4 regions of the Bacillus sp. JZ34 genome follow, and region 4 is predicted to be linked to each of the others. Evidence: riboswitches for the same ligand, from Rfam matches in the RefSeq annotation. Region 4 holds a riboswitch; each other region holds the start of a gene.

Region 1 (7,359 bases), 910 kb from region 4:
TCGTCATAAATGCGGCCGATGTATTCGCCGATCGCTCCGAGGATGATCAGGATAAAGCCGCTGAACAAGCATTGCAGAATGATCATCGAAGACCACCCGGTAATGGTGCTTGTCGTAAACAGCTTCATGCAGATGACGATGAAGGCATATATAAAACCGACCGCTGACAGCGCGATTCCTGAGTAGCTTGCCAGTTTCAGCGGCTGAAAGGAAAATGAAGTGATGCCGTCGAGCGAGAGCTTCAGCATTTTTTTGAGAGGGTACTTTGTTTCCCCTGCAAGCCGTTCGTGGCGCTCGTAATAGACGGCGGTCTGCTTGAACCCGAGCCAGCTGACAAGGCCGCGGACGAACGGATTTTTTTCTTTCAGCTTGTTCATTTCATTGACCACCTTCCGGTCCATGAGCCGGAAGTCTCCCGTATCCACCGGGATATCAACGTCTGTGAGTTTTCTTAAAATACGGTAGAACATGGCGGCCGTTTGCTTTTTGAAAAATGTTTCTCCTTCCCGCTTTGTGCGGACGGCGTATACAACGTCAAAGCCTTGGCGCCACTTTTCCGCCATTTCCAAAATCAATTCGGGAGGATCCTGCAAATCGGCATCGATCACCACGATCGCTTCGCCGGCAGCATAGTCGGTACCGGCCGTAATGGCGATCTGATGACCGAAATTTCTTGAGAAATTGATGCATTTTACTGCCGGGTCTGACTGAGCAAGCGACTTCAGCATGTGAATGCTGTCATCGCTTGAACCGTCGTTTACAAAAATCAGTTCATAAGGGTCGCCTGTCGAGTCCATGACGGTTTTTAATCGGTCATAGGTGCTTTGAAGCACTTCCGCTTCGTTGTAGACAGGGACTACGATTGAAAATGTGACTTGTCTCTGCATATTCATCACCTTTCCTTTCATCAATCAAGCTCCACTTTATAAAGCGTCTGATTTCCGCCAGGTCCGCCTGACTGGGAATCGTTATCTGAAGAAGAGCTGCTGTATTCGTTTTTTGAAATTTCTTTTCCGTTTTCTTTAATCCAGTTAGTGATTTCTGAGTTGTCTTGGCCTCGACCGTCGCCGATCATGAAGTACTTGACTTCGCCGTTTTTGACGAGCTTCTCAAGTTTTTCAACCGTCAAAATCGGGTCGCTTCCAGAGAATCCGCCCATCGCCATGACAGCTTTACCTGTTTTGATGATGTAAGATTGAGCAGACGTTGCGCTGGAGACCGCAAATAAATATTTTTCACCCGTGTTGTTCTTTTCAAGGTAGCTCAACAGTTCTTCATCGACTGATTCGCCGCTTCCAGGGCTGCCGCCGCTTGGTCCGCCTTGTTGACGGCCGCTTGCGCCTTCGCCGTTCTGATTTTGGCTGTTTTGGCCGGAACCGGTATCAGTTGAAGAATCATTGCTGTTTGAACCAGGACCGAAGCCAGGTCCGTTATTGTTGTTTTGATCACTGTCTGTTTGACCGTCTTGGCTGCCGAATCTGGGAGGTCCGCTGCCGTTGTTATTCTGCATCTTCCCTCCGCCACCGCCGCCAAATGATTGTGCGGATTTAGGTCCGGCCTGCGGAATCATGCCGTTTACACCGTCAGCGAGCGTTGCTGTTGTCCAATAGAAAGGTCCGATCAGCATGCCGAGCAGCGCTGCAAGTGATACATAGTAGCTGAATGACTTTCCTTTTTTGAAAAAGATGAGAAGGCAGCTTGTGACAATGCCAAAAGCGCCGATCAATATGCTCCAGACGATGCCGATTTCGCTGAGATAAGGACTCAAAATATACAATTCAAATGCGGTTGTCAGCAAAATTCCGATCGGCAGAAGCTGTTTTTTCCAGCCGCTTTCCTCCTGATAGAGGCGAACGAGCGCTATCCAGCCTGCACCTGATAAAGCGGCAATCGGTGCTGCCAGCATGATCAGATAGTAATGGTGGAAGAATCCTGCGACGCTGAAGAATGCAGCGACTGGCAGAAGCCACATCATCCAGAAAATCGTTTCAGTCGTTATTTCATTGAATTTGGGTTGACCGCGAAGGCCCGTGATCAGCAAACCGATGATGCCGAAGAGTACAAACGGGATGAGCCAGCTTGCCTGTCCGGAAAGCTCGGATTGGAATAGTCTGAGAGGGCCGGGGTTTCCTGTGCCAAACATGCCGCTCGTGCCGCCGCCGGGACCTCCGCCGCCGCTTTGAACATCACCCTGCTGGCCGTCCGGTCCGCCTGAAGGCATCTCGCCCCCGCTCGGCGGAGCCATTTGTCCATTTGTCGAGTCTGAGTTGTTTTCGGTATCGCCGCTTTGCTGCTGCGGCATTTTCTGCTGCTGGTTCTTTTGATTTTGATCAGATGAGGAGGTTCCGCCCCCGCCAGCACCGTTTTGGCCTGTGAGACGCTGGATGCCGTTGTAGCCAAACGCCAGCTCAAGGACAGAGTTGGTCTGGCTGCTTCCAATATAAGGGCGCGAACTCTCCGGCTGACTATCGACGACTACCGCCCAGGAAACGGAAACGCCTGCCAGAACGATCAAGGCTGTGATAAGAGACACAATTTTTTTGCGAATCGTCGTTTTTGCTGCAATCATGTAAAACAGCAGGAATGCCGGTAATACCATGTATGCTTGCAGCATTTTGACGTTAAAGCCGACGCCGACCATACAGAATGCGCCGAGCAGCCAGCCGATTTTTCCTTTCCGGACTGCTTTAAACAACATCCAGGTTGCAATCATCAAACAAAGGGTGAGAATGCTGTCGACGTTGTTTGTATGGCTGACCGCAACGGCAATCGGCGTACACGCCATAATAAGAGCTGAAATTCTGGCCGCCGTTTTGCCAAAAGTAGGTTTTACAATAAAGTACAACAGTGCTACGGAAATCACTTCGGCAATCGCTTCAGGAAGAACGACGCTCCAGCCGTGCACGCCGAACACAAGTGCAAAAAGTGTCTGAATCCAGAGTGCAACCGGCGGTTTATCAACTGTTACAAAGCCTGCTGGATCAAATGATGCGTAAAAAAAGTTATGAAAACTTTGGGTCATACTTTCAACGGCCGCCGTATAGTAGGCGTTGTCTGTGTCACTATTCCAGATGCCGTACAAGTTTAAAGCTGCAGATAATACAAGAATGAAGACCAGGAATATATCGATTTTCCTTTTCTTAATCATTGTTCGATCACCTCACTAAAGAGCATTATAGAAGCCAAATATGATCAAACTATGAACAAATCAAGAAGGAATTTTAAATTGTATAGAGGGGCAAAAAAAAGAGACATGCCGTCAGGAGGCATGTCTCAAATATGAGGTGTTATTTCCATACGTCTTCTGCGATCTCGACGACATGACGCAGTTTTTCCCATTGCTGCTCTTCTGTCAGGAGATTGCCTTCTTCTGTGGAGGCAAAGCCGCACTGCGGGCTTAGGCACAATTGGTTCAGGTCGACGAAGCGAGCTGCTTCGTCGATGCGCCGCTTAATATCATCCGGGTTTTCAAGCTCTCCGAATTTTGATGTGATCAGGCCGAGGACGATCTGCAAGTCTTTCCGTTTGACATAGCGAAGCGGTTCGAAGCCGCCGGAGCGCTCGTCATCAAATTCAAGGAAAAGTCCGTCTAAATTGAGTCCGTCGAAAATCGTTTCTGCAGCCGCATCGTAGCCGCCTTCCGCCACCCATGTTGACTGGAAGTTGCCGCGGCAGATGTGCATGGTGACCGTCAAATCGTCCGGGCGTCCTTCAACTGCTTCATTAATCGTGTTGGCGAAGGACTGGCGCAGTTCATCAGGCTGGCGGCCGAAGGCTTTGATCTGCTCATGTCCTTTGTCTGAGAAAAATACCGACCAGGCCGTGTCATCCAGTTGCAAATAGCGGCAGCCGGCATCGTAAAATGCGCGGATCGCTTTTTTGTAAGCCTGCGCGACATCGTGATGGAACTCATCCAGATCCTCGTACGGGCTTTCTCCAAGTTTTCCTCTGAAAAACAGCATATTCGGGCTCGGAATCGTCATTTTCGGCGTATGTGTGCCCGCAATATCATGAAGAAATTTATAATCTTCCAGCATCGGATGGTTTGTAAAATCGACTTTGCTTGTTACTTTGATTCCGCGCGGCTTCGTTTCAACATTATGAAATTGAATGCCCTTGTCCGCTGTATATCCTTCTACGCCGTCAAGCCCTTCAAGAAAATCGAAATGCCACCATGACCTGCGGAATTCCCCGTCAGTAACGGCTTTAAGGCCAATTTCTTTTTGCTTTTCGACAATGCGCTTGATCTCTTCGTTTTCGACTTCGCGCAGTTGTTCAGCGCTAATTTCACCGTTCGCTTTTTGAATACGCGCTTTTTTTACGGGCGCAGACCTTAAAAGACTCCCCACCTGATCAGCTCTGTACGGTCCGATTTTTTTCCCAGGCGTTTGCTTCAGTACATCGGTTGATTGTGTCATGCTTCATCCCTCTTTCTTTATAGACATAAAAAAGCTCTTCCCGATAAGGAAGAGCTTGATATATTCAATCTCCTCCTTATCTTCAAGAGCACGAACATGCTCTTAAGGATTTAGCACCATTCTGTCATAGACAGCGGTTGCCGGGTTTCACAGGGCCAGTCCCTCCACCACTCTTGATAAGGAAAACCTTTTTATGCAATTTTTTAATAATTTTAATATTAATACTTTTTATAAAAATGTCAATGGGTTTAAAAAAACTATTTGGTTTTTCATTTTCTTCTTCTGCGGTTAAACCGGAGGGCGTATCGAATCAGCGTAAGAATTTTTTGTCAAGACAGTCTTTCAAATGGTCAACAAGGTGCTGAACGAACAGGGTGAATTAGAATATTTTTCAATTTTTATCTCCGAAAATAGAAACTTTCTCGCGAGTTTACCGGTCTATCATGTGTACCTGATTTCAAAATGGGTATGATAAACAATGACAGATTAAGGAGGGTTCTTATGAACAAAAAAACAGTGTTTAAAGCGTTAGGTATGCTGATAACAGGGGTATTGTTTTTTGCGCTGTACGGTGCGGCCGCACTTCCTTCTGCACACGCGGCAAATGAAAAAAAGCCGACGGTCACGAGCCATACTTACAAAAACATTAAGGCTTTGAAATACCCGCAGGTTGCAAATGTAAGCAGCAAATCTCTCCAAAATAGGATCAACAAAGATTTTAAACGTTATATTGAGCAGTCCTACAAAGATTATGTAAAAAACAAGAAAGACGGCCAACAGCACGGATACCAAACAGATTATCAAACGTCCTTTGAAGTGAAATACTGGACCGGCCAAAAGCTGAGCATTCTGACAAGTAATTACGTCTACTCCGGCGGAGCGCACGGAAATACGGCAGTCCGCTCTTTCAACTATGACCTTGCCTCTAAAAAGCGGGTGTATTTATCAGATATCTTAAATACAAAATCGAAAATGGATAAGACAAAAACATACATTTACGACTATATTCAAAAACACAGCGACATTTTCTTCCCGGATGTGAAGAAGAAAGACATCGTCCTTGGTAAAAACACGGCTTTTTATTACACAAAAGACGGCATTGCGATCGTCTTCCAGCAATACGATGTCGCTCCTTATGCTGCCGGAAATCCGGTCGTTGCCGTGCCGAAAACGGTGTATCAATAAATAACAGCCCCTGTTTCGCAGGGGTTTTTGTTTTGAGGGAAGAAGGAATGGGGAGGTTATGGAAGCCTTTTCATGAAGTGGCAGCTGACGGGCATGATTCAGCCCGCAGTCCGTTCGCAGATTTTTTCTAAATCGAATAGCTCGCAGACATAGAACATGCACTGCCGGCCGCTGATAATCTGATATTTTTTAAAAGCATATGTCCGGTCTGCTGAAACAGGTACATGTTGTGTGAAATGTTTTCCCAGGCAGTCGCCCGTACTGAAAATTTCACGCCTTGACTCCAGTTCTGCAATGATTTTCCCGATGGGAAGCCTTTCTGCCTGCAAATCTTGTTTGATGGCGGGCGGCAGTAAGTTTGTTTTAACATAGACATAATTATAAGATAAATAATCATCGCCTGTTTTCAAAGAGGAAGTTCTAAACAAGATGTCATCATCGCGTTGAAACAGCCTCGCTTCTTCAGGTGACAGCTTGTCATAATCAATATTATTTTGCTGAAAAACTTCGATTTCGGCTTTGCCACCGATCAGCGTTTCAATCGCTTTGGTTGTTGAACCATCGGTTTTGGTTAACATGTCTTTTACAATAGCAACTAGAGTTTCAGGAAAAAAGTGGCTTACGCTCAATGAAAGGCACCCCCGTACCAAAATTAGAATTTTTTGAAAACTTGTCTTTAAATTTATCATGTGGAGATGCGTTTGTCTAGAAAAATAAGTTAAATTTTAGGTTAGTAATGTAAATTTTATATTTTTAACAATTGGATAGATCAGGATATGTATGGAAAAAGGAGACGTCAATGTCTCCTTTTTTTGTGCGATTCATTTAAGTCGTCTCTCCTTCTAAAAGCTGTACGGGCAAATAGGTTTCCAGCGGTAAATCATCGAATTCGCCTTCGATGGCTTTGGACAAAATCTCGATGGCCGTCTTGGAAATGAGTTCAATCGGCTGCTGGATGGTTGTCAATTCCGGGAGGATGGACTGAACGGCTTCCGTTCCGTCGTAGCCGATCACCTTTAATTGCCCGGGAATGTCTTTTCCGCGTTTTTTTGCTTCGGTGATGACTGTAGCGGCCATGAGGTCATCGCTGGCAAAAATGCCGTCAGCCGCAGGCTGTTCATCAAACAGTTTTGAGATGATTTCCCGGTAATTTTGATGAAAGGGAACCTCATATGTAATCGGCTGCCTTCCGTGTTGTCGCATCACATCTTCATATGCTTTTCGTCTAAGATTTGCCGGTGTTTTCAGCTCAATTGGTCCGTTGAGATGGATGATGTGCCGGCAGCCTTTTGCAATTAACAGTTCTGTCGCTTTTCTTCCTCCGTCATAGTTATTGGAGCCGATGACGGGAATCGTTTCCGATAAGTAATGATCGATGGCGACAATCGGCAGGTTTTGCCGATGATAGTTTAAGATTCCCCTGTTGTAGGTCACGGCGATGACGCCGTCCACTTGATTTCGCATCAGCATTTCCAAGTATTTTTCTTCTTTGTCTTTGCGGTTCAAGCTGTTGCAAAGCAGCAGTTTGTAGCCCATGGCAGCGCAGATGCTCTCAATATGAAAGGCCAGTTCGCCGAAAAACGGGTTGCTGGAGTTAGGGATGATGAGCCCTATTAAATGAGTTCGTTTACGAAATAAAGAGCGGGCCAAATCGTTTGGAAAGTAATTGATTTCTTCCATCGCTTTATAGACTTTTTCTTTTGTTTTTTCACTAATATAGCCGCGGTTATTTAATACCCGTGATACGGTTGTTGGT
Region 2 (7,359 bases), 2.0 Mb from region 4:
ATAGATTTTATCCTGTTTCATCAGATGGCCGAGCGCCCTTTTAAATGCTGCTTTGCTCATGTTGAAGCGCTCTTTGATATCCTCAGGGTCACTTTTATCCCAGAACGGCATCGCGCCGTTTCTCGTTCTCATATAAGTCAAAATTTGTTCTGCATCAACCGACAAGGCATCCTGCTTTCTTGGCAGAAGCGACAGATTAACAGAACCGTCTTCTTTTACTTTGATCACCCTTGCGGTCAGCTTTTCCCCAAGCCTCGGCTCTTCCTTTCGCTCAGAAGAATGGATAAAGCCTCTGATGCCGGTTTCGGAAATCATAAAAGAGCCTGATGCGATCAAGCGGTAGATCGTTCCGGTGAGCTCTTTATTCATCAGACCGGGTGAAGCTTCACTAAACAGCTCGCTGATCTTATCCTCCGGCGCCGGTTTGGCAAACATCCTTCCGTGCCCCGTGATTTTCAGCATACAGTACAGCCTGTCCCCTTTTTGCGGCCATACTGATTCATACGGCGGGAGATGCTCTGTCGCAACGAGGGCGTCCTTCGAGAGCCCGACATCGACGAAAACCCCCATGCCGCTGACGGCATCAACGACTTCCACCCAGCCGTACTGTTCAGCGCTGATCATCGGCTTTCTCATCGTAGCCGCCAAGCGATCTTCATGATCGACATATAAAAAGACATCGACCTCTTCTCTGTCTTCAATATCCTCCGTGATCTCGCTCTGATGCAGAAGGACCGCCGTTTCGCCGTCCGTCAAAAAGTAACCGTAATCGGCTTTATGATCTATTTTCAATGTTAGCTGCTGTCCTGGTTTCATACTGTTTCTTCCTTTCTTATCCGCCTGTTTTTCTTTTTCTTATTATTCCTCCAATGTTAAAATTATTGCCGGATCGCGGCCAGGCAAACCGCTCGATATTGGAAGTTTCACCTTATTCTACTATAATTGACTCATAAGTAAAATGGATGGAGGTTTTCACATGGCGAAAGAAAGCTCATTTGATATCGTCTCAAAGGTTGAACTGCCTGAAGTTCAAAACGCAATTCAGACCGCTCTCAAGGAAATCGGCACACGCTATGATTTCAAAGGGTCAAAAAGCAGCATCACACTCGAAGGAGACGAGCTCGTTCTCGTATCGGACGACGAATTTAAAATGAACCAGCTGAAAGACGTGCTTGTCGGCAAACTGATCAAGCGGAACGTCCCGACGAAAAACATCGAATACTCAAAGCTTGAGAACGCTTCAGGCGGCACGGTCAGACAGCGCGGAAAACTAGTTCAGGGCATCGACAAAGAAAACGCGAAAAAAATCAATAACCTGATAAAAAAATCGGGTCTGAAAGTTAAATCGCAAGTGCAGGATGATCAAGTCCGCGTAACCGGAAAAAATAAAGACGACCTTCAGCAAATCATCGCGATGGTGAGGGAAGCCGACCTGCCGATTGATGTCCAATTTATAAATTTTCGATAAATTCTTAATTTACTGTTGATTATTCTCCCGATTTTCGGTAAATTGAGTAAAAGTAATCAATAGAAACTAAATAGCTGTTCTTATCAAGAGAGGCAGAGGGACTGGCCCGATGAAGCCTCAGCAACCGGTGAATGAATATTCATGACCAAGGTGCTAAATCCAGCAAGCAGTCTGCTTGGAAGATAAGAAGACGGACAATGTCGATGAAAAGTCTTCTGCTTCACAGAAGACTTTTTTGTTTATCAAAAATGCTTAAGGGGGAAAACGATGGGTTTTTTGGAGGATATAAAAAGCAAAACGTTAATCGCGGACGGCGCAATGGGCACACTTCTGTATTCCTACGGGATCGACAGGTGTTTTGAGGAACTGAACATCTCCAAGCCCGAAGAAGTGAGACGCGTCCACGAAGCATATGTACAGGCCGGCGCCGATATCATTCAAACGAACACGTACGGCGCAAACTTCATCAAGCTGTCCAGATACGGGCTCGAAGACGAAACAAAACAAATCAACGAAAAAGCGGTCCGTCTCGCCCGCTCCGCCGCCGGTTCTGCTTATGTTCTCGGTACGCTCGGCGGAATCCGGACGTTCAACAAAAACTCGTATTCTCTCGAGGACATTAAAAGAAGCTTCCGCGAACAGCTCTATCTTCTGTTAAATGAGCAGCTGGACGGACTTCTGCTCGAAACCTATTATGATTTAGAAGAAGCGCGCGAAGTTTTAAAGATTGCCAGAAAGGAAACAGAGCTGCCAATCATTTTGAATGTCTCAATGCACGAAGAGGGCGTTCTTCAGGACGGAACCCCGCTTGCGGACGGCCTGAAGCAGCTGGCATCCCTCGGCGCAGACGTCGTTGGCATCAACTGCCGCCTCGGCCCTTATCATATGATCAGAGCGCTTGAAGAAGTCCCGCTTTTAGAAGACGCCTATCTTTCCGTCTATCCGAACAGCAGCCTCCCGTCCCTTGTCGAAGGCAGGCTTGTTTATGAGACAGATGATGAATATTTCAGGGAAAGCGCGGAGGAATTCCGCAATCAAGGCGCACGGATCATCGGCGGCTGCTGCGGAACCACGCCGAACCACATCAGGGCGATGGCTGAGGCGGTCAAAGGGCTTCCTCCAGTCACCGAAAAGCACGTGAAAATCAGAAAGAAAGCGGCGCTTGCTGTTCAAAACGAAAGGACAGAGCCCGTTCTCGACGATCTGGCCAAGCAAAAACGGTCCATTATCGTCGAACTCGATCCTCCAAAACAATTAAACTTTGAGAAATTTTTGCACGCCGCTAAAGAGCTTCAATCAGCCGGAATCGATGCACTGACATTGGCGGACAACTCGCTTGCCACACCGAGGATCAGCAATGTCGCCTGCGGCGCGCTCTTAAAACAGCGCCTCGATATGAGGTCGCTGATCCATATTACATGCAGAGACCGCAACCTGATCGGCCTGCAGTCCCATCTAATGGGGCTCGATACACTGGGGCTGTCAGACGTGCTGGCGATTACCGGCGATCCGTCGAAAATCGGCGACTTTCCGGGAGCGACTTCCGTCTATGACCTGACATCGTTCGATTTGATCAGCCTGATCAAACAGTTTAACGAAGGCTTGTCATATTCAGGTAAACCGCTCGGCAAGAAAACAAATTTCTCAGTGGCGGCCGCCTTCAATCCGAATGTCAGACACATTGACAAAGCGGTGAAACGGCTTGAGAAAAAAATCGCCTGCGGCGCAGACTATTTCATTTCCCAGCCTGTCTATTCAGAGGAGCAGCTCATCAAAATCCACGAAGAAACAAAGCATCTTGAAACACCGATCTATATCGGCGTCATGCCGCTGACCAGCAGCCGCAACGCGGAATTCATCCACAACGAAATCCCCGGCATCAAACTGTCCGATTCAATCCGCGAAAAGATGGCGCTGGCGGGAAATGACAAACAAAAACAGGCCGAGGAAGGGCTCGCGATCGCCCGCTCCCTGCTTGATGCGGCGTGCGACCTGTTCAACGGCATTTATCTGATCACACCGTTTTTGCGGTCTGATTTAACCGCCGAACTGACGGCATATATCCACCAGAAAGAAAAGGAGAAAACAAATGTCTAACATCAATGACCAGCTGAAGAAAAAAATCCTCGTCCTTGACGGTGCGATGGGAACGATGATCCAGAATGCCGGTTTGTCCGCCGCTGACTTCGGCGGCGAGACCTATGAAGGGTGCAATGAATTTCTAAGCATCACGGCACCTCATATCATTCAGGGCATCCACGAAGCCTATCTGGCCGCTAAAGCCGATATCATCGAAACCAATACATTCGGAGCCACACGGCTCGTTCTGGACGAGTACGACCTCGGGCAGCGCGCCTATGAAGTCAACCTCGCTTCAGTCAAACTCGCCAAAGCGGCCGCCGAAAAGTTTTCCACACCTGAATGGCCAAGGTTTGTCGCCGGCGCGATGGGTCCGACGACAAAAACCCTTTCCGTCACCGGCGGCACGACCTTTGACGAGCTGATCGATAATTACGAGGAACAGGCAAGAGCGCTGATCACAGGGGGAGCCGACCTCTTGCTGCTCGAAACGAGCCAGGATATGCTGAACGTTAAAGCGGGCTTTATCGGCATCAGACAAGCCTTCGAAAAAACCAGCAAAACCCTTCCCCTCATGGTATCAGGCACGATCGAACCGATGGGCACGACACTGGCCGGCCAGGATATCGAATCGTTCTATATCTCACTCGAGCATATGAAGCCGGTCAGCGTCGGTTTAAATTGCGCGACGGGCCCGGAATTTATGACAGATCACATCAGAACCCTTTCTTCCCTTGCGAGGACGGCCGTCAGCTGCTATCCGAATGCCGGCCTCCCCGATGAGGAGGGACAATACCATGAATCACCGCAATCGCTCGCGAAAAAAATCAAGGCGTTTGCAGAAGAAGGCTGGCTGAACATTGTCGGCGGCTGCTGCGGAACGACGCCCGCCCATATTGAAGCGCTGGCCGATGAAGTAGCCTCGCTGCCGCCGCGGACGGTCCCTTCGGAAAAAAAGCCGCACACCGTCTCAGGGATCGACGGACTAATTTATGAAGAAACGATGCGTCCCCTTTTTGTCGGGGAGCGGACAAATGTCATCGGATCGAGAAAATTCAAGCGGCTGATCGCCGAACAGAAATTTGAGGAAGCATCCGAAATCGCGAGAGCCCAAGTGAAAAACGGCGCCCATGTCATCGACATCTGCCTTGCAGACCCGGACCGCGATGAAGCGGAAGATATGGAAGGCTTCTTAACAGAAGCGATGAAAAAAGTAAAAGCCCCGTTTGTCATCGACTCGACGGACAAAACGGTGATTGAAAAGGCGCTGAAATACTCACAGGGAAAAGCGATCATCAATTCAATCAACCTTGAAGACGGCGAAGAACGGTTCGCTGACATCCTTCCGCTCGTCAAACAGTTCGGAGGGGCACTCGTCGTCGGCACGATCGATGAAGAGGGAATGGCGGTCACCGCGGAAAAGAAGCTGGCCGTCGCCGTCAGGTCGCATCAGCTGCTCACCGAAAAGTACGGAATACCGGCCAGCGATATCATCTTCGATCCGCTCGTCTTCCCTGTCGGAACAGGTGATGAACAATACATCGGCTCAGCTAAAGAAACGATCGAAGGCATCCGCCTCATCAAAGAGCGGCTCCCTGAATGTTTAACGATTCTCGGCGTCAGCAACGTCTCATTCGGTCTTCCGCCCGTCGGCCGGGAAATCTTAAATGCTGTATTCTTGTACCACGCAACACAGGCCGGGCTTGATTACGCGATCGTCAACACGGAAAAGCTTGAGCGGTTCGCTTCCATTCCTAAAGAAGAAGTCGAAATGGCTGAAAAACTTCTGTTTCACACTGATGACAAAACGCTCGCATCCTTCACTGACTTCTACCGCGGAAAGAAAAAAACGGACAAACAGCCGAAAACATCTCTTTCCCTGGAAGAGCGCTTGTCTGAGTACGTCATCGAGGGTACAAAAGAAGGCTTGATTCCCGATCTCGAACAAGCGTTGAAAAAATTTGCCGCCCCGCTCGACGTGATCAACGGTCCGCTTATGGATGGCATGGCGGAGGTCGGACGGCTGTTTAACAACAATGAGCTGATTGTCGCTGAAGTGCTGCAGTCGGCAGAAGTCATGAAAGCTGCCGTTTCCTTTCTCGAACAGTATATGGAAAAGAAAGACGACAGCGGCAAAGGAAAGATCGTTTTGGCAACCGTTAAAGGCGATGTCCATGATATCGGCAAAAACTTAGTCGACATCATTTTAAGCAACAACGGCTACAAGGTTGTCGATCTTGGGATTAAAGTGACACCGCAGGAATTAATTGAAGCGGTCCGCAAAGAGAATCCCGATATCATCGGTCTGTCCGGCCTGCTCGTCAAATCGGCGCAGCAAATGGTCGTTACAGCGCAGGACCTCGACAAAGCGGATATTTCCATCCCGATTATGGTCGGCGGAGCCGCTCTTTCAAGAAAGTTCACAAACATGAAAATTTCGCCTGAATATAAAGGGCCGGTTTTATACGCGAAGGACGCCATGGACGGCTTATCGCTCGCCAATCAGCTGCGGACGGACCCGTCGCAGTTTCTCGAGAAAAAAGAAGCTGCTGCACCCGCCGCCGTCGCAGAAAAAAAGCAGACGAAAGCCGTGATTGAAATGCTTGAAAAACGGGCGCACGTTCCGCAGGCGCCGGTCTTTCAGCCGGAAGACTTGAAGCGGCACTATTTGAAAAATATCGACCTTTCCTATATCGTGCCGTATGTCAATGAACAAATGCTGCTCGGCCATCACCTCGGCTTGAAAGGAAAAGTCAAAAAACTCCTGGCTGAACAGCATCCGAAAGCACTGGAGCTGAAAGAGCTGATTGACGAGTTGCTGAGAGACGGGAAAGAGCACGGCTGGTTCGACCCCGCGGTCGTATATCAATTTTTCCCCGCGTACAGCGACGGGGATTCGCTCCATATTTTAGACCCCGGGAACAAAGACAGCATCCTTGAAACGTTTGTTTTTCCTAGGCAGGAAAAGCTTCCGTACCGCTGTATTTCCGATTATGTCCGACCGAAAGGAGAGCTTGATTATGTCTCGTTCTTTGCCGTGACAGCGGGCAGACATGTAAGAGCAGCCGCAAACCGCTTTAAGGAGGAAGGCGACTACTTGAAAAGTCATGCGGTACAAGCGCTTGCTCTTGAACTGGCCGAAGGACTCGCCGAACGGACGCACCAAGTTATCCGCGACCGCTGGGGCTTCCCTGATGCACCAGACTTCACGATGGAACAGCGTTTTCAGGCGAAATACCAGGGACAGCGCTACTCCTTCGGATACCCGGCCTGTCCGAATCTCGAAGATCAGGAAAAACTCTTCAGACTCATCCAGCCCGAAGGAATCGGCGTTCATTTAACAGACGGCTTTATGATGGAGCCCGAAGCTTCCGTATCAGCGATCGTTGTCTCCCATCCGGAAGCCAGATATTTCAATGTTCATTAACCCGAAGACCCTGCTTGCCGTTTGCGGCCTGCAGGGTTCATTTTGTATGGTCGTAACATATGCCGCGAATACTTCAGGATTTATAATGAGCAACAATGGATTCAGCCATGTTGAGTATCTTCCCGTGCAGTTCTTTAGGTTCAATGATCCTTATGTGCTCTGCGAACCCGAGTATATACCTTTTCGCTTCTTCTTCCGTATCAAAAGATAATGTAACGGGTATCCACCCCTCCTGATCGACCTCATTTGTTTCGATGATCCGCACAAAATAATTGGTAAACGACAGCCTCGGCAAGATGTCCTGCGCCGCCTTCACCCGCACTTCATACGTCGGCAGCCTTTCGATAAATTCCTTTGTTGAAGACTGCCATACGTGAGCAATATC
Region 3 (7,359 bases), 2.1 Mb from region 4:
GCCTCTTCGGGCACGCTGTACATTCTCGGCTCAACGCCGACCAGGCCGGCTAATCTCTATGTATTAACGAAAGGACAGACGAAATGGCGGCAATTAACGAAACATTCGGTTCCGGGTTTCTCCGAACAGGAGCTGTCATATCCGGAGGTTGTGACATATCCTTCTTTTGACGGTCTCGCAATAGAAGGGCTGCTGTTTAAGCCGGGCCCGGAAGAAGCGAACGGCTGGACGATTATTTGGCCGCACGGCGGACCGCAAGATGCAGAAACCTTTATGTTCTATGATCTCTTTCAACTCGCTGCGAAAATGGGCTACCAGTTATTCGCCCCTAATTTCAGGGGATCAGCGAATTACGGCTATTCCTTCTTTAAAATGGTTGAACAAGATTGGGGAGACGGACCGCGCCTCGATATGACTGCAGGCATCGACTGGCTTATCGATCAAAAGCTTGCGGACCGCGAAAAACTTTTTTTAATGGGGGGCAGCTACGGAGGGTATATGTCGCTATTGCTTCACGGAAGGCATCCAGAGTATTTCCACGCCGTCGTCGATATATGCGGAGTCAGCAATCTGTTTTCGTTTGTCGAATCCGTACCGGATTTCTGGCAGCCGATGATGGAAAAATGGGTCGGCAACCCTGAGCGGGATTATGAAAAACTGAAAGCCGATTCTCCTGTTACATACCTGGAGAATATGACTCAGCCGATGCTGATCATCCAAGGCGCAAACGATCCCCGCGTCGTAAAGGAAGAGTCCGATCAGGTCGTCAATCGGTTAAAAGCCATGGGGCGGAATATTGAGTATCTTGTTTTGGAAAATGAAGGGCACGGTTTTTCTAAAAGAGAAAATAAAATAAAAGCCTATCATAAAATTTTCGAATTTTTCGAAAGTAACCGCTTATATCTCGCGGCACAGCTTGAAGAATAAAACCGATCAGGACTGGGGATGGTATACGTAAAAAGGAGGTTGACCCTTTGTTTAGAAGAAGATCAGGCATCCATCCCGCTGTATTGGTTTTAGGATCAGCTGCATTGACCGCGGCTTTTTCTCCCGAAATCCGCAAAAGATTGACAGGCATGTTCGCGAAGGGCATGGGAGGTCGACAGCAAGGTAACGGCCGAAACCAGATGATGATGAATCCGGCTGACATGATCAAACAGGCTTTCAATTCCGGAGGACAGTCACAGGAACATCGCCAGTCAGGCCATACGGCAAACGACCAGCATCAATCAAGCCATATGACTGCCCCGGTTAATGTCATGAACGATCAGACTGCAAACCAGACGATGTTCGATAACGACCAAAACTATTCATAAAAAACGGCCCGCACGAGCAATCAAGCTGTGCGGGCCGTTCTTCTTTTACACTTCTGCTTCAATGATATTAGTACGGTCTTGGTACGTGTCTTTTTCAAGTTCATTTGTTGCTTTGCTTGTGACAAGTCCTGACGTCATGCTGCCGCTGACATTAAGAGCCGTACGCCCCATGTCGATGAGCGGCTCAACCGAAATCAGCAGTCCGGCAAGCGCTACGGGCATATTTAACGCCGAAAGGACGAGAAGCGCTGCAAATGTCGCACCTCCGCCGACGCCTGCCACTCCGAAAGAGCTGATCGCAACAACAGCGATAACCGTGAACAAAAATGACGGCTCAAGCGGATTTTGTCCGACCGTCGGCGCAATCATGATCGCGAGCATTGCAGGGTAAATTCCGGCACATCCGTTTTGTCCGATGGACAGTCCGAAGGAACCGGCAAAGTTTGCAATGCCTTCGGGAACACCGAGGCTGCGCTGTGTTTTAATGTTCAGCGGCAAAGCGCCTGCGCTTGATCTAGATGTAAACGCGAATACAAGGACCGGAAACGCCTTTTTCAAGTATGTGACAGGATTTAAACCGCTGAATGTAATGAGCAGCAGGTGAATGATGAACATGACGATCAGCGCCACATATGAAGCGATGACAAATTTGCCGAGCTTGGCAATGCTGTCGAGATCGCTCGTTGCAATCGTTTTTGTCATGATCGCCAATACACCGTAAGGCGTCAGCCTCAGAATCAACGTCACTACACGCATAATGATCGCATACACGGCATCAACCATCTTTTTGAAAAGCTCAGCTTGTTCAGGCTGTTTTCGATTGACCCCGAGATACGCGATTCCAAGGAAAGCCGCAAAAATAACAACGGCGATCGTTGATGTCGGTCTTGCTCCCGTAAAATCTAAAAACGGATTCCCCGGAAGAAGCTCGACAATTTGCTGTGGAAGTGTTTTGGCTTCCATGTCCTGCGATTTCTGTTCGAGTTCCGCCCCTCTCATTGACTCTGCCTGGCCTTGATCCACATGGACAGCCTGCAGGTCGAAAGCAAGTGCGGACGCGATTCCCACCGCAGCAGCGACAGCTGTCGTCGCGATCAAGAGGCCGATGATCAATCCGCTGATTTTTCCGATATTGTGCGTCAGTTTAAGCTTTGTAAAAGCACCCAAAATCGAGATGAATACAAGCGGCATAACGATCATCTGCAAAAGCTTCACATAGCCGCCGCCTGCAATATTAAACCAATCAGATGTCTGCGTAATCGTTTCTGAAGACGAACCATATATAAAATGCAAAGCGAATCCAAAAACAATGCCGATTCCCAGAGCGGTAAATACCCGCTTAGAAAACGAAACATGTTTTTTTTGCATCATATAAAGGAGCGCCATCAGGCCGAGCATGACGATAATATTAATAACAACAAATAATGTCATGGTAACAAAAGCACCCCCAGAATTTTTTACATTTAAAAACTATAGTACAACAAACCTGATTGGTCAAGTAGGAATTATCGATGTATTTCAATATATGACCCGGGAATCAATTGCGCGACTGACATTTTATTCGCCGATGTCTTTCAGTGGAACAAAAGTCGGCAGCTGTGCACCGTCAAACTCTTTTTTGATCAATTCAGCGGTATCGTCTGATTGGTACAGCTCAACGATTTTTTTCAAATCTTCACGGTCCCGGTCTTCTGTTCTGGCCGCAATAATGTTGATGTACGGTGTCGCTGTTTCGTCTTCCAGTTTAATCGAATCTTTGACAGGATGGAAGCCAGCGTCAACCGCTATGCCGTTGTTGATAACAGATGCAGCGACGTCGGGAAGCACGCGCGGCGTTTGCTCTGCGGCCACCGTTGTGATTTTGAGTTTTTTAGGATTTTCTTTAATCGCATCAAGCGTTCCGTTTCCGTCAAATCCGTCCTTTAATTGAAGCAGGCCGGCGGACTCCAACAGGAGCAAGGCCCTGCCCATGTTCGTCGCTTCGCTCGGAACAGCGATTTCCGCGCCGTTTGGTATATCGTCAGGCGAATCATACTTCTCGGAATAAATGCCCATCGGAGCGATGATCGTTGTGCCGATCGGCGATAGTTCAAGATTGCGTTCCTTTTTGAATGCATTAAAGTAAGATATCGTCTGAAATGCATTGGCGTCAATGTCACCGCCTGCCAAAGCCTGGTTCGGCTGAACATAATCAGAATATTTGACGATTTCAAGCTTTAAGCCTTCTTTCTCGGCTTTTTTCTTCACATAGTCCCAGATTCTTGTATCCGTTCCGCTGATGCCGATTTTAATGGTTTTCGCATCAGAGTCTGCCGCACACCCCGCGATCACTCCCGCAAGCAGCAGTAAAATGATAACAAATGTGAACTTTTTCATCATAGCTGTCTCCCTCTCTGTTTATCTTCTTCTCAATTTTTTGGACAGAACGTTTCCGGATGTCTGCAATCCCTGCACAACGATGACGAGAATTGCAACCGTGATGATCATCGTCAGCGTGTCAAACCTTTGGTAGCCGTATGTGATCGCCAAATCCCCAAGACCGCCGGCGCCTATCGCACCAGCCATCGCCGACGCTCCGACCAATCCGACAGTTGCCACCGTAAAACTCAGCACAAGCGAACCGAGCGCTTCCGGAATCAGAAACCGGAAGATGATCTGCCGCGGAGTCGCTCCCATTGCTTCAGCGGCTTCAATGACTCCCGGATCGACTTCAAGCAGAGAGTTCTCGACGAGCCTTGCGATGTAAGGCCCCGCATAAAAAGTCAGGGGAACAATCGCTGCCGATGTGCCGATGGACGTCCCCACAATCAGCCTTGTCACCGGAATTAAAGCAACCATCAAGATGATAAACGGAACGGACCGGAAAATGTTAATGATCATATTGACAACCGTAAAAACTGCCGGATTTTCAAGCAGATGCCCCTTCCTTGTGACAACCAGCAAAATGCCGAGCGGAATGCCGATCACGCTTGAAAATAAAAGCGAGAAAACCGTCATTTGAATCGTCTGAACCAGTGCGTCAATGATTTGGTCATATGTAACAAGCATGCTTATACCTCCCTGATGCGAATGTTTTCTCTGCGGATATATTCGAGCGCCCGCCCGATTTCACCGTCTTCCCCCTGCAGTTCAACCGTCATACTGCCAAACGGAATTCCCTGAAGCTCTGTAATCGTTCCGTGCAGAATGTTGACTTCTACGTCAAACCGCTTTGCCACTTGCGAAAGAAATGGCTTCCCGGAAGATTCGCCGACAAATTGAAGCTGGTAGAGATGCTTCACATTTAATTTTTGAATCGATTCAGGTATCTCGTGGTCGATGGCTGATTTGACAAAGCTTTTGGCCGTTTCGGTTTCCGGCGCGGAAAACACGTCAAACACGCTGCCTGATTCAATGATCCTTCCTTTTTCAATGACCGCGACTTTGTCGCAGATTTCTTTTGCCACATTCATTTCATGAGTGATCAACAAAATCGTGATGTTATATTGTTCGTTGACGCGCTTCAGCAGCTTCAAAATATCGCCGGTCGTCTGCGGGTCAAGCGCGGATGTCGCTTCATCACAGAGCAGAACCTCCGGATTTGTCGCCAGCGCCCGGGCAATGCCGACGCGCTGCTTTTGGCCGCCCGACAGCTGATCCGGATAATCGCGGGCTTTATCCTCAAGTCCGACAAAATGGAGCAGTTCCGTCACTTTTTGCTTGATTTCGGCTTTCGGTGTTTTGACAAGCGCGAGCGGCTCAGCGACATTAGCGAAAATCGTCTTTGAATTTAACAGGTTAAAATGCTGAAATACCATGCCGATCTTCCTTTTAACAGCTCGAATCTCAGCTTTCGACAGAGACATTAAGTCTCTTCCGCCGACGAATACCTTTCCGGCCGTCGGTTTTTCAAGGAAGTTCACACAGCGGATCAGCGTGCTTTTCCCTGCGCCGCTGAATCCGATGACGCCGTATATTTCCCCTTTATCTACATGAAGGTCGATTCCATTGAGCGCATGAACCTTCTGTCCGCCGCTTTCATAGACCTTTTCAACGCCTTCAAATGTAATCATGATGATCTTCCTCCTCTTTTTGGCTAACAAAAAAGGCTCCCTCTTAAAAAATAAGAAGAAGCCTTAGACGACACGAAGTAAATAGAGTGGTCCGCTCTCTTCTTATCTTCCAAGCCCGTACGGCTTGTTGGATGTGGCACAGTATTCTGCTGTATGCAGAACCCGCTGCCGAGGCTTCATAGGGCCAATTCCCTCCGCCTCTCTAAATAAGAAGTGTTGATGCATGAAGTTTTACCTAACTTTACAGCTTCTTTGAAATGTTGTCAATCAGAATTGTGAAAATTTCAAAAACCCGCTTTTCAATGCTTTATTTTTCGCCCTGATTATTAAATTTCACTTTTTTTAAAAAAATTGTGTTTAGCAGTTGTAATTTCGCTTAAACACTGGTAAAGTAAAGGTAATTATTTTTGTTCGAACTATCTTTAAGAAGAAAGTTTTGTAAGAGTTTTCGTCTTGGAAGTTTGTTTTAGAGCAAGAATAGTGAATTTAAGCGTTATCGCTTTAGGAGGAAATTTCATGCTAGAAGGTAAAGTAAAATGGTTTAACTCTGAAAAAGGTTTCGGATTCATCGAAGTTGAAGGACAAGACGATGTATTCGTTCATTTCTCTGCTATTCAAGGCGAAGGCTTCAAAACTTTGGAAGAAGGCCAATCTGTATCTTTCGAAATCGTTGAAGGAAACCGCGGACCACAAGCTGCTAACGTAACAAAAGCGTAAGCTGTGAACCGCTGATCTTCATACAGGACTGCTGACCGAATGTCAGCAGTCTTTTTATATTTAAAAAAAGCCTGACGCCCGGAAAACCGGCGTCAGGCTTTTTTTGCGAAAACCGCTTATGAAGCGATGTCTCTTTTTGTGAATGCACCAAAGGCGAGCACATGAAAAACGATAAAATAGACAGCCAGCACCACAATCGAGAATCCCAGCGTCATGTCTGAAACAAGCGGAGATCCGTCAAAGTATTGAGTGAGATCAGTGTTGGCAAATAAGATGTATTTCACCCAATCAAATTTCGTTGCGAGCAAGTTTGTCACCGTTCCGCCCATTGCCAAAAGGAAAATTGAAATACCTACGGCAAGCGAGCTGTTTCTGAAAACAGCTGAAATCATAAAGGCCATTGTCGCCATCATCAAAAGCGATATTGAATTCAGCAAATAGCTGCCGGCCAAGTGCAGCAGCAGGCTTTTTTCTTCAACGGTTCCATCGGCGTACGCCAAGTGAACCTGGCTGCCGTCGCCTGCCCCGAATAAAGCAAGGCCTGTGATACCCGCGCTTGCGAACAGAATGAAAAGCAAAGCCAATGCAAAAAGCAGAACTGTAAAATATTTTGCCAGCAAAATTTTAAAGCGGCTGATCGGCCTGATGACAAGCAGCTTCACCGTTCCCCAGTTGAATTCATTCGCAACGATTCCCGCAGCCACCGTGATCACAAACAGACCGAGGAGAGGAATGTTGCCGCTCGCGTCGCTGATGAACGACAGGGCCGAATAGTCCCCGTCTTCCGGCAAATCGTGCTTGATTCGATACTCATTAATGGCGGTCGACCGTTCATAGCTTTTTTCAAGTGCCGGATTATTGACCCCTTTAAGTTGTTCTTTCATATCTTTATTTTCCTGCATCAATTCTTTTTTCCAGTCCGGGTTTTGGTCTGTCTCTCCGATCATCTTTGTGAGAACGCCCAGCCCGATGGCAGATAACAGCAAAATCGCAATCATGACATATGTGCCTTTTCGATTAAAAATTTTGATCCATTCATTTACGATGAGATTAAACATGCTGAGCTTCCTCCTTCTCTGCGGTGATTTCCAGGAACCGGTCTTCCAGCGATTTGTTCACAGCCTTCACTTCATATAGGCGGACACCGTTGTCTGACAAGTGTTTGATCAAATCAGGCACTTCATCCTTTTGAAGACTGAGCTCTATCCCGCCTTCCGCTTCGTCAACCTTCATCTTTTTGAAGGCAGCCGCTTCCCGCATCAGAGCCTGATTGT
Region 4 (7,359 bases):
GGACTGCTCGGCAGAAACGGCTCAGGGAAAACGACGCTTCTCCGCCTGATTCAGCAAATCCTGCTGCCTGATGAGGGAGATATCTACTTCGGCAGCGTCAAGGTGAAGGACCATCCGCTCGTCAAGCGCAATATCGTCTATATGCCCGTTCAAAACACCTATTTCGAAAAATACAATTACAAACAGCTCGTCAATATTTTGCGAAACATTTATCCTGACTTTGATGTTACATACGCTAATGAATTAATGAACCGCTACGATATTCCCGAAACAAAAAAGTACAGGGAATTGTCTACAGGATTGAAAAAGCAAATGTCGCTGATCTTGTCATTTGCGATCCGGCCGGCGGTCATCCTGCTCGATGAACCGACAGACGGCATTGATGCCGTCACAAGACAAGATGTTCTCCAGCTGATGGTCGATGAAGTGGCTGAAAACAACACGACGATTCTCATCACATCCCACCGGCTTGAGGATATTGAAAGAATGTGCAACCGAATCGGTTTTCTCGAAGACAATACATTGTCGAACATCATGGATCTTGATGAACTGAAAGGCGATTTTATTAAAATCCAAATGGCATTTGAAGAAGATGTCAATTTGAAAATCAGGGAAAGGGAAATCCCTGTTTTGGATCACACCGGCGTGTTTTATACGGTGTTGATTCCGAAAGCAGACGATGTGAGCAAACAATTTCTAAAAAGTTTGTCTCCGAAAGTTTGGAACGAGCTTCCGGTCAGTCTTGAGGAAGTATTCATCGCAAAGTATGGAGGTAAGCGAAGATGGTAGACCGCGGACTTTTATATAAAGAGTGGAAACAGCATTTCTGGATTTTTTTAGTTGTGTTTGCAGCGGTGATGCTGAGTGAACCGTTTTCGATTTTAAATGATTATTTTCAGTATCAAGGATGTCTTGCGGAACAGAAAAAATTTCCCGATATAGAGTGCGTTTTATATAAAGATTATGAGATAAGCGGGGTCATGAGAATGTTCTGGATTGGCGGAGTCGCGCTTGCACTCAGCCAGATCGGGTTTGAACGGAGCAGAGGAACGCTTGATTTCACACTCGGGCTCCCTTATAGGCGAGGCATCATTTTCAATACGAAATATTTCTTGGGTATTACAATTCTTTTAACAGCCCAGCTATTATCTTACTTGTTATCTTATGCCTTAGTTGTTTTGTATAAGGTTGACGTCGTCAACTTTCACGAGTATTTTATCGGATCGGTCATATTCTGCTTTATGGTCTACTCGCTTGTCATGGCGGCGGGCGCGATGACCGGCAATCCGCTGGCCCAGATGATTGTTGCTTTTTCAACGTCGATTCTGCCTTATTTGCTGATCGGCCTTCCGATGGCAAACTTGCAGATTATCATGAGTTTCTTTGGGGTTAATTCTGCTTTATTTTCTCAGGATTCATATTTTTTAAATTATATAACGCCGATTGTGTACCTCGACGGTTTCGGCGTCCATAACGGCGGCTTGGCCTTTACGCTGTTGATTCCGCTGGTCATGGGGATCTTGTTTTATATAATCGGCTATTTTTGCTTTATCAAACAGCAGCTTGAACGGAACGGACATTTTTTTCTCTGGAGAAAAATGGATCGCCCGATTCAAATTCTCGTGATTTTATTTGGCATCTGGGGATTCGGCGCAGCCACTTCTTCTAGCCTGTTCAGCTATATCTTCGGTATGTTGATCGGTTCGGCAGTCGGATTCTTAATCAGTTACTTCTTGATTTTCAAAAAAATAAAACAGCTGTAATCCATAATGGAGAGGAGATTTACAAATGATCAGTGTAGAGCATATTCACCACTCATTTAAAGTCGGTAAAAAGGGGAGGGAAAATGAAGTTAAAGTGTTAAAGGATGTCTCGCTTACCGTTGAAAAAGGCGAAATCGCCTGCATTGTCGGACGGAGCGGTTCCGGAAAATCGACGCTGTTGAACTTGATTTCCGGCTATATCGCCCCGACAAAAGGTAAGATCGTCATTGACGGTACGGATGTCACAAAGTACAGCGAAAAAGAATGGGCGGCATTCAGGCTTGAACATTTCGGCTTCATCTTTCAAAGTTTTCAGCTGATTCCGAGCTTGACGACTTACGAAAACATCGAACTGCCTCTGACTTTAAAAGGTGTTCATCCGTCTGAGCGGAAGCAGCGCGTCAATGAGATGCTTCACCGCGTCGGCCTTGAAAACCACGCTGGACACTATCCGAATGAGCTTTCAGGCGGACAGCAGCAGCGCGTCAGCATCGCCCGCGCTTTGATTTTGAATCCGTCAATCATTTTAGCCGACGAACCGACCGGAAGCCTCGATTCCGAAACAGAGCAGGAAATCCTCGAATTCATTCGGCAGCTGAACAGGGAGCGCGGTATTACATTCGTCATCATCACGCACGATGACGAGGTGGCATCGATCGCCAAAACGAAATTTCAGTTATCTGACGGCGTATTAGAGAAGGGGGAAGAGACTGTTGAAGTTTAAGGATCAGTTGAAGTTCATTAGAAGAAATATGAAGAAAAACCGCCTGCGTGTATTCATGACCATTCTCGCAACAACGGTGGCCTGCGCGTTTTTAATCGTGCTCGCATCGGTCGGATTCGGCCTGCAAAAATCGCTGACTGAACAGCTGATGAAAGAGCAAATCGTGACTGAGATAAATGTTGTCGGAAAAGAAGGGCAAAGCGATCAGAAAGTTCAAAAGAAAGACTTGAAAGAATTCGAAAATCGCAAAGATGTGTCCGCGATTATCGAGCGCACGCAGGTGTTCGCACCTGCTGAAGCAAAGTTGGGCAACAGGACAAACAATCAAATGTCGAATATCACGATTACTGACATGGCTGCTGAACAAAAAGCCAATATTAAACTCGATCGCGGCCGCGTAGCGAAAACACCGAATGAAATCGTCGTCGGCTACCATTTCGGGAAGAATCTCTGGACGAAAAAAGAAGCCCAAGATTATGAAAAGCAGATGGAAAATAATGCTGAGGAAGTAAAAGAACCAAAAGGATACGCAGAAGATATTCTCGGCAAAACAATTGAATTAAAGATCTCAAAAATGGATGAAAAAACAGGAGAAGAAGGGAAAGCGAAAACATATGATCTGAAAGTTGTCGGAGTGACGAAAAAACCTTCTTATGAATGGGCAAGCGATTCAACAGTCTATGTCAGCAACGACATGCAAAAAGACATCACCGGATTTCTGAAGGCGGACAAAGACAGCGGCACGATCGAAAAAAAGCTTTCGGTTTACGCGGATAACTTTGAACATGTCGGACAGCTGACAACAGATTTGGAGGATGAAGGCTACTACGTCGATTCAATAACGAAAAAACTCGAAAGCATTAATCTTTTTTTCATGGCTTTTAAAATCGGTCTGATCTTCGTCGGAGTCATTGCCGTCTTGATTTCAGCGATCGGCATTTTTAACACGATGACAATGGCGGTTACAGAGCGGACGCAGGAGATCGGCATTATGAAAGCGATCGGGGCAAGCCCGAACGTGATCAGGAAAATGTTTCTGCTGGAAAGCGCCTATATCGGTATCTTAGGATCTGTTTTAGGTGTTATCATTTCATACGGTGTCAGCTTTTTAGTGAACAAGATTATACCACCTATTTTATCATCGGTTTCAGAAGGAGGAGCGAGTGCGGCAGACTTCAGCATCACCTTCTCGTACATTCCGGTCAGTCTTGTCCTTATCGCGACCTTGATCAGTGCAGGCGTCGCCATTCTTTCAGGCCTGAACCCGGCCATTAAAGCGACAAGAACGAACGTGCTGACAGCATTAAGAAGAGAGCTTTAAGAAAAAAGCCGGCGGTATGCCGGCTTTTTTAACGTTTCGGAGGTCTGTACCCCGCATCACGCGCCTCCTGTTCTGTGCAGAACCAGCGGGCGACGTTTTTCGTGCGGTCATAATATGTACTTCCTGGTGTATGATAAATATGGTTGACGCTTCCTTTGATTTTGCACTCTTGTTTGCTTTCACCGCTGTTTTTCTTAGGGGAGGGCGCGCTGTGTGACGTTCCGGCCTGAGCGGTGGCGTTCTTTTCTTTTACAGTGGCTTCGGCACTGCCGCTTTTTTCTTCAGCCTTAGCCAGTTTTTCTGACAGCGATTTTGTTTTTTTCGTAAGCGAGTCTTTTTCTTTTGTCAGTTTTTCATTTTCTTTTTTTAATGTGTCATTCTCCGTTTTGGCTGCCTTCAGTTTTTCGTTTGCTTGATTGAGCTGCTGCTTTAATGCGGTTTGCTCCTTTTGTACAGCGCTGTGTTCAGTTTTCAGTTCCTGAAGCTCGGTTGTCAGGTCCTCTGTTTTTGTCTCATCGACGGCATATGTTTCCTCACTGTAATAAGGCGCAGAGATGATCAGGAGGAGAAGTCCGCCTGCAAAACAAGGATAAAAGAGTTTTCTGGAAAACCTTTTGCCTGGAGAAAAGATTCTTCTGATCAAATGAAATACAAGATAGCAGATGGAAAAAATAAAGGATAAAAACCCGATCAGCATGATAGATTCCATGATTCGTCTCCTTTCGTGTTTGATAACTATATTTTAGCTTAAAAAGAAAAAAATGTTTATACCAAAAAACTTCTTGCAAATCTAAATATTCAAACGTAAAATAAAGAAATCATTTAAAAAACCGAATATGGAGCTTATAAAGAGAGATGGAGGGACTGGCCCGGCGAAATCTCAGCAACCTGCAGCAGAGCAAGGTGCTAAATCCAGCAGAATGTCAGGCGCATTCTGAAAGATAAGTTGAACAACTCTTTCAGGCGCCGAAAGAGTTTTTTTTATTTTGGAGGAGGAGATGTACATGAACAAGATATTAAAATGGACTTCCGTGCTGGGACTGGCCTTGAGCCTGGCGCTTCTGGCCGCATGCGGAAACAATGCCGAAAGCGATGGTAAAACGATCAAAATAGGCGCTACTGCAGGACCGTATTACGATATGGTCAAAAAAGCGATTCAGCCTGAACTTGAGAAAAAAGGCTACAAAGTTGAAGTGGTTGAATTCACCGACTATGTACAGCCGAACACGGCGTTAAGCGAAGGCGAACTCGACGCCAATTTGTTTCAACATGAGGTTTTTATGAAATCATACAATCAAGAAAACAATAAACATCTTGCTGCACTCATTTCTGTGCCGACCGCTCCGATGGGTCTCTATTCTGCCAAATATAACGACTTGAACGATGTCAAAAACGGGGCGGAAGTGGCTGTTCCAAACGATCCGGCCAATGCCGCCAGGGCATTTTTAACGCTCCAGGATCAGGGGCTGATTCGGCTGAAAAGCGATGTCGACACATTGAAAGCCTCTGTGCAGGATATTGCGGAAAATCCGAAAAAGCTGACATTTAAACAGCTTGAATCTGCCAATCTTCCAAGAGCGGTCGATGACCTGGATATCGCGGCTGTCCCGGGTAATTTCGCTCTCTCCGCTAATATGAAGTTGCAGGACGCGCTGGCGCTTGAGAACATGCCTGACCGCTACCGCAATCAAGTGGTAGTGGATGAAAAAAACAAAGACAAGCCATTCGCCAAAGATCTCAAAGAAGCGGTACGATCCAAAGCTTTCGAAGATGCGATCGATCGGGAATTCGCCGGTTTCGGAAAGCCAAAATGGATGACGCAATCATAAAAAAATTCCCCCTTTAAAAAGGGGGTTTTTTATGTTGAAAATCGAAATCGTGTCAATTGAAAAAAATGGGCAAAACGAATAGAATCTAGAGGGAATGCTAAAGAGAAAGAAGGAAACGCTATGCCGCGCACATTATGGCTATTGGTCATCGGAATGTTTATCAATGTCACAGGGGCATCTTTTTTATGGCCGCTGAATACCATCTATATCCATCAGCATTTGGGAAAGTCGCTGACAGCGGCCGGATTTGTGCTGATGCTGAACTCAGGGGCAAATGTGCTGGGCAACCTGTTCGGGGGATATCTATTCGATAAAATCGGCGGATTTAAAACCGTCGTACTTGGAATTGTGATCACGTTTGCGAGCCTTTCAGGCCTCGTCTTTTTTCACGAGTGGTTCCAATACATTCTTTTCTTAACACTGGCCGGTTTTGGATCAGGGATCGTGTTTCCGGCATGCTATGCAATGGCCGGCTCGGTTTGGCCGGAAGGCGGCAGAAAGCCGTTCAATGCTGTATACGTGGCGCAAAATGCAGGGGTGGCAGTTGGTTCAGCGCTCGGCGGAATTGTCGCGTCTTTTTCATTTACGTATGTTTTTCTGGCGAATGCAATGCTGTATGCCGTCTTTTTCATGATTGCGATTTTCGGATTTAGACGCATTCGGTCTGAAAAAGCCATGCAGTCTTCTGTTTTGGATCATGCCGATTCAGTCAGCGGGAAATCTAGATTCTCCGCGCTTTTGGTTATATGTACGGGCTACCTGCTCGGCTGGGTCGCTTATTCGCAATGGTCCTCGACCATCGCTTCACACACCCAGGAGCTGGGGATATCTCTTGGGCAGTACAGCGTACTTTGGACAGTGAACGGGGCGCTCATTGTTTTCGGTCAGCCGCTGATCGGTTTTTTTGTGAAACGGTTTGCCGAATCGCTGAAAAACCAAATCGTGATCGGATTTGTCATTTTTATGATGGCATACGGAATTTTGTTTGGCGCTGAACGGTTTCCGGCGTTTCTTGCCGCGATGGTTGTGCTGACCATTGGCGAAATGCTTGTATGGCCGGCTGTGCCGACAATCGCCAACCGTCTCGCTCCGAGGGGAAAAGAAGGGTTTTATCAAGGGTTTGTCAACAGTATGGCGACCGGCGGAAGAATGATCGGGCCGCTTTTTGGCGGAATGCTGGTTGATTATTTCAATATGCAGCTTTTGCTTGCGGTTCTGCTCGTATTGCTGCTGTTCGCAATAGGAACGGCGTTTTTATACGACAGGAAGGAAAAGCAGCTCTCCGCTCAATCAGATGCATAAGTGGTATAGAAAAAATAGGTAATTGTAATTATATGAAAATGAATCGAAGGAATCAAGATTATCAACCAAATCTTCACATATAATGGAAGAAACAAGCTTTTTTTCTTCTCAGACAGAACACATTTTCTGTATGGTAGTATCGAATATCATCGCAAGGGGTCTAGGGGGGCTGCTCGATGGCCTGAAGTCGCTTGACTAAACTAAGGGCTTTAGGAAGGTGATGAAGATGCTGCATCAAGTTTTGGTTGCTTGTTTGATTGGAGGGATTATGGGGGTTCTCGGGCACGTTAAAAAAAGAGGGCGCCTCGAGAAACCGAGAACAACGAAACGATTCATTTACCTTGGATTTTTTGAAGATATTCTTGTCGGAATGGTTGCTTCTATTTTGCTTGTTTTATCTGCGGAACCTGATTCTGGAAT

What was found. A riboswitch is a leader RNA that binds a small molecule or an ion and turns the genes downstream of it on or off. The one in region 4 is predicted to bind S-adenosylmethionine.
Region 1: linked by a shared signal. The riboswitch ahead of M1D90_RS00915 (5-methyltetrahydropteroyltriglutamate--homocysteine S-methyltransferase) and the one ahead of M1D90_RS05620 (MetQ/NlpA family ABC transporter substrate-binding protein) in region 4 are both predicted to bind S-adenosylmethionine.
Region 2: linked by a shared signal. The riboswitch ahead of M1D90_RS15670 (bifunctional homocysteine S-methyltransferase/methylenetetrahydrofolate reductase) and the one ahead of M1D90_RS05620 (MetQ/NlpA family ABC transporter substrate-binding protein) in region 4 are both predicted to bind S-adenosylmethionine.
Region 3: linked by a shared signal. The riboswitch ahead of M1D90_RS17145 (methionine ABC transporter ATP-binding protein) and the one ahead of M1D90_RS05620 (MetQ/NlpA family ABC transporter substrate-binding protein) in region 4 are both predicted to bind S-adenosylmethionine.

The regions. Positions count from the first base shown of each region.
Region 1 is NZ_CP096403.1:190,856-198,214, forward strand. It holds gene M1D90_RS00905 (glycosyltransferase family 2 protein) at 1-908, opposite strand, end outside; gene M1D90_RS00910 (glycosyltransferase family 39 protein) at 908-3,148, opposite strand; gene M1D90_RS00915 (5-methyltetrahydropteroyltriglutamate--homocysteine S-methyltransferase) at 3,288-4,418, opposite strand; SAM riboswitch class I at 4,492-4,601, opposite strand; gene M1D90_RS00920 (DUF3298 and DUF4163 domain-containing protein) at 4,920-5,603, shown strand; gene M1D90_RS00925 (chorismate--pyruvate lyase family protein) at 5,702-6,232, opposite strand; gene M1D90_RS00930 (LacI family DNA-binding transcriptional regulator) at 6,429-7,359, opposite strand, start outside.
Region 2 is NZ_CP096403.1:3,078,540-3,085,898, forward strand. It holds partial or broken gene M1D90_RS15660 (CvfB family protein) at 1-836, opposite strand, end outside; gene M1D90_RS15665 (YajQ family cyclic di-GMP-binding protein) at 977-1,468, shown strand; SAM riboswitch class I at 1,546-1,657, shown strand; gene M1D90_RS15670 (bifunctional homocysteine S-methyltransferase/methylenetetrahydrofolate reductase) at 1,736-3,565, shown strand; gene metH (methionine synthase) at 3,558-6,974, shown strand; gene M1D90_RS15680 (helix-turn-helix transcriptional regulator) at 7,048-7,359, opposite strand, start outside.
Region 3 is NZ_CP096403.1:3,361,202-3,368,560, forward strand. It holds gene M1D90_RS17120 (alpha/beta fold hydrolase) at 1-927, shown strand, start outside; gene M1D90_RS17125 (hypothetical protein) at 975-1,316, shown strand; gene M1D90_RS17130 (L-cystine transporter) at 1,362-2,747, opposite strand; gene M1D90_RS17135 (MetQ/NlpA family ABC transporter substrate-binding protein) at 2,874-3,692, opposite strand; gene M1D90_RS17140 (methionine ABC transporter permease) at 3,714-4,364, opposite strand; gene M1D90_RS17145 (methionine ABC transporter ATP-binding protein) at 4,367-5,368, opposite strand; SAM riboswitch class I at 5,468-5,581, opposite strand; gene cspB (cold shock-like protein CspB) at 5,885-6,085, shown strand; gene M1D90_RS17155 (ABC transporter permease) at 6,202-7,143, opposite strand; gene M1D90_RS17160 (ABC transporter ATP-binding protein) at 7,136-7,359, opposite strand, start outside.
Region 4 is NZ_CP096403.1:1,105,631-1,112,989, forward strand. It holds gene M1D90_RS05595 (ATP-binding cassette domain-containing protein) at 1-789, shown strand, start outside; gene M1D90_RS05600 (ABC transporter permease subunit) at 783-1,763, shown strand; gene M1D90_RS05605 (ABC transporter ATP-binding protein) at 1,789-2,487, shown strand; gene M1D90_RS05610 (ABC transporter permease) at 2,477-3,808, shown strand; gene M1D90_RS05615 (sunset domain-containing protein) at 3,837-4,517, opposite strand; SAM riboswitch class I at 4,649-4,756, shown strand; gene M1D90_RS05620 (MetQ/NlpA family ABC transporter substrate-binding protein) at 4,813-5,637, shown strand; gene M1D90_RS05625 (MDR family MFS transporter) at 5,758-6,939, shown strand; gene M1D90_RS05630 (DUF4257 domain-containing protein) at 7,160-7,359, shown strand, end outside.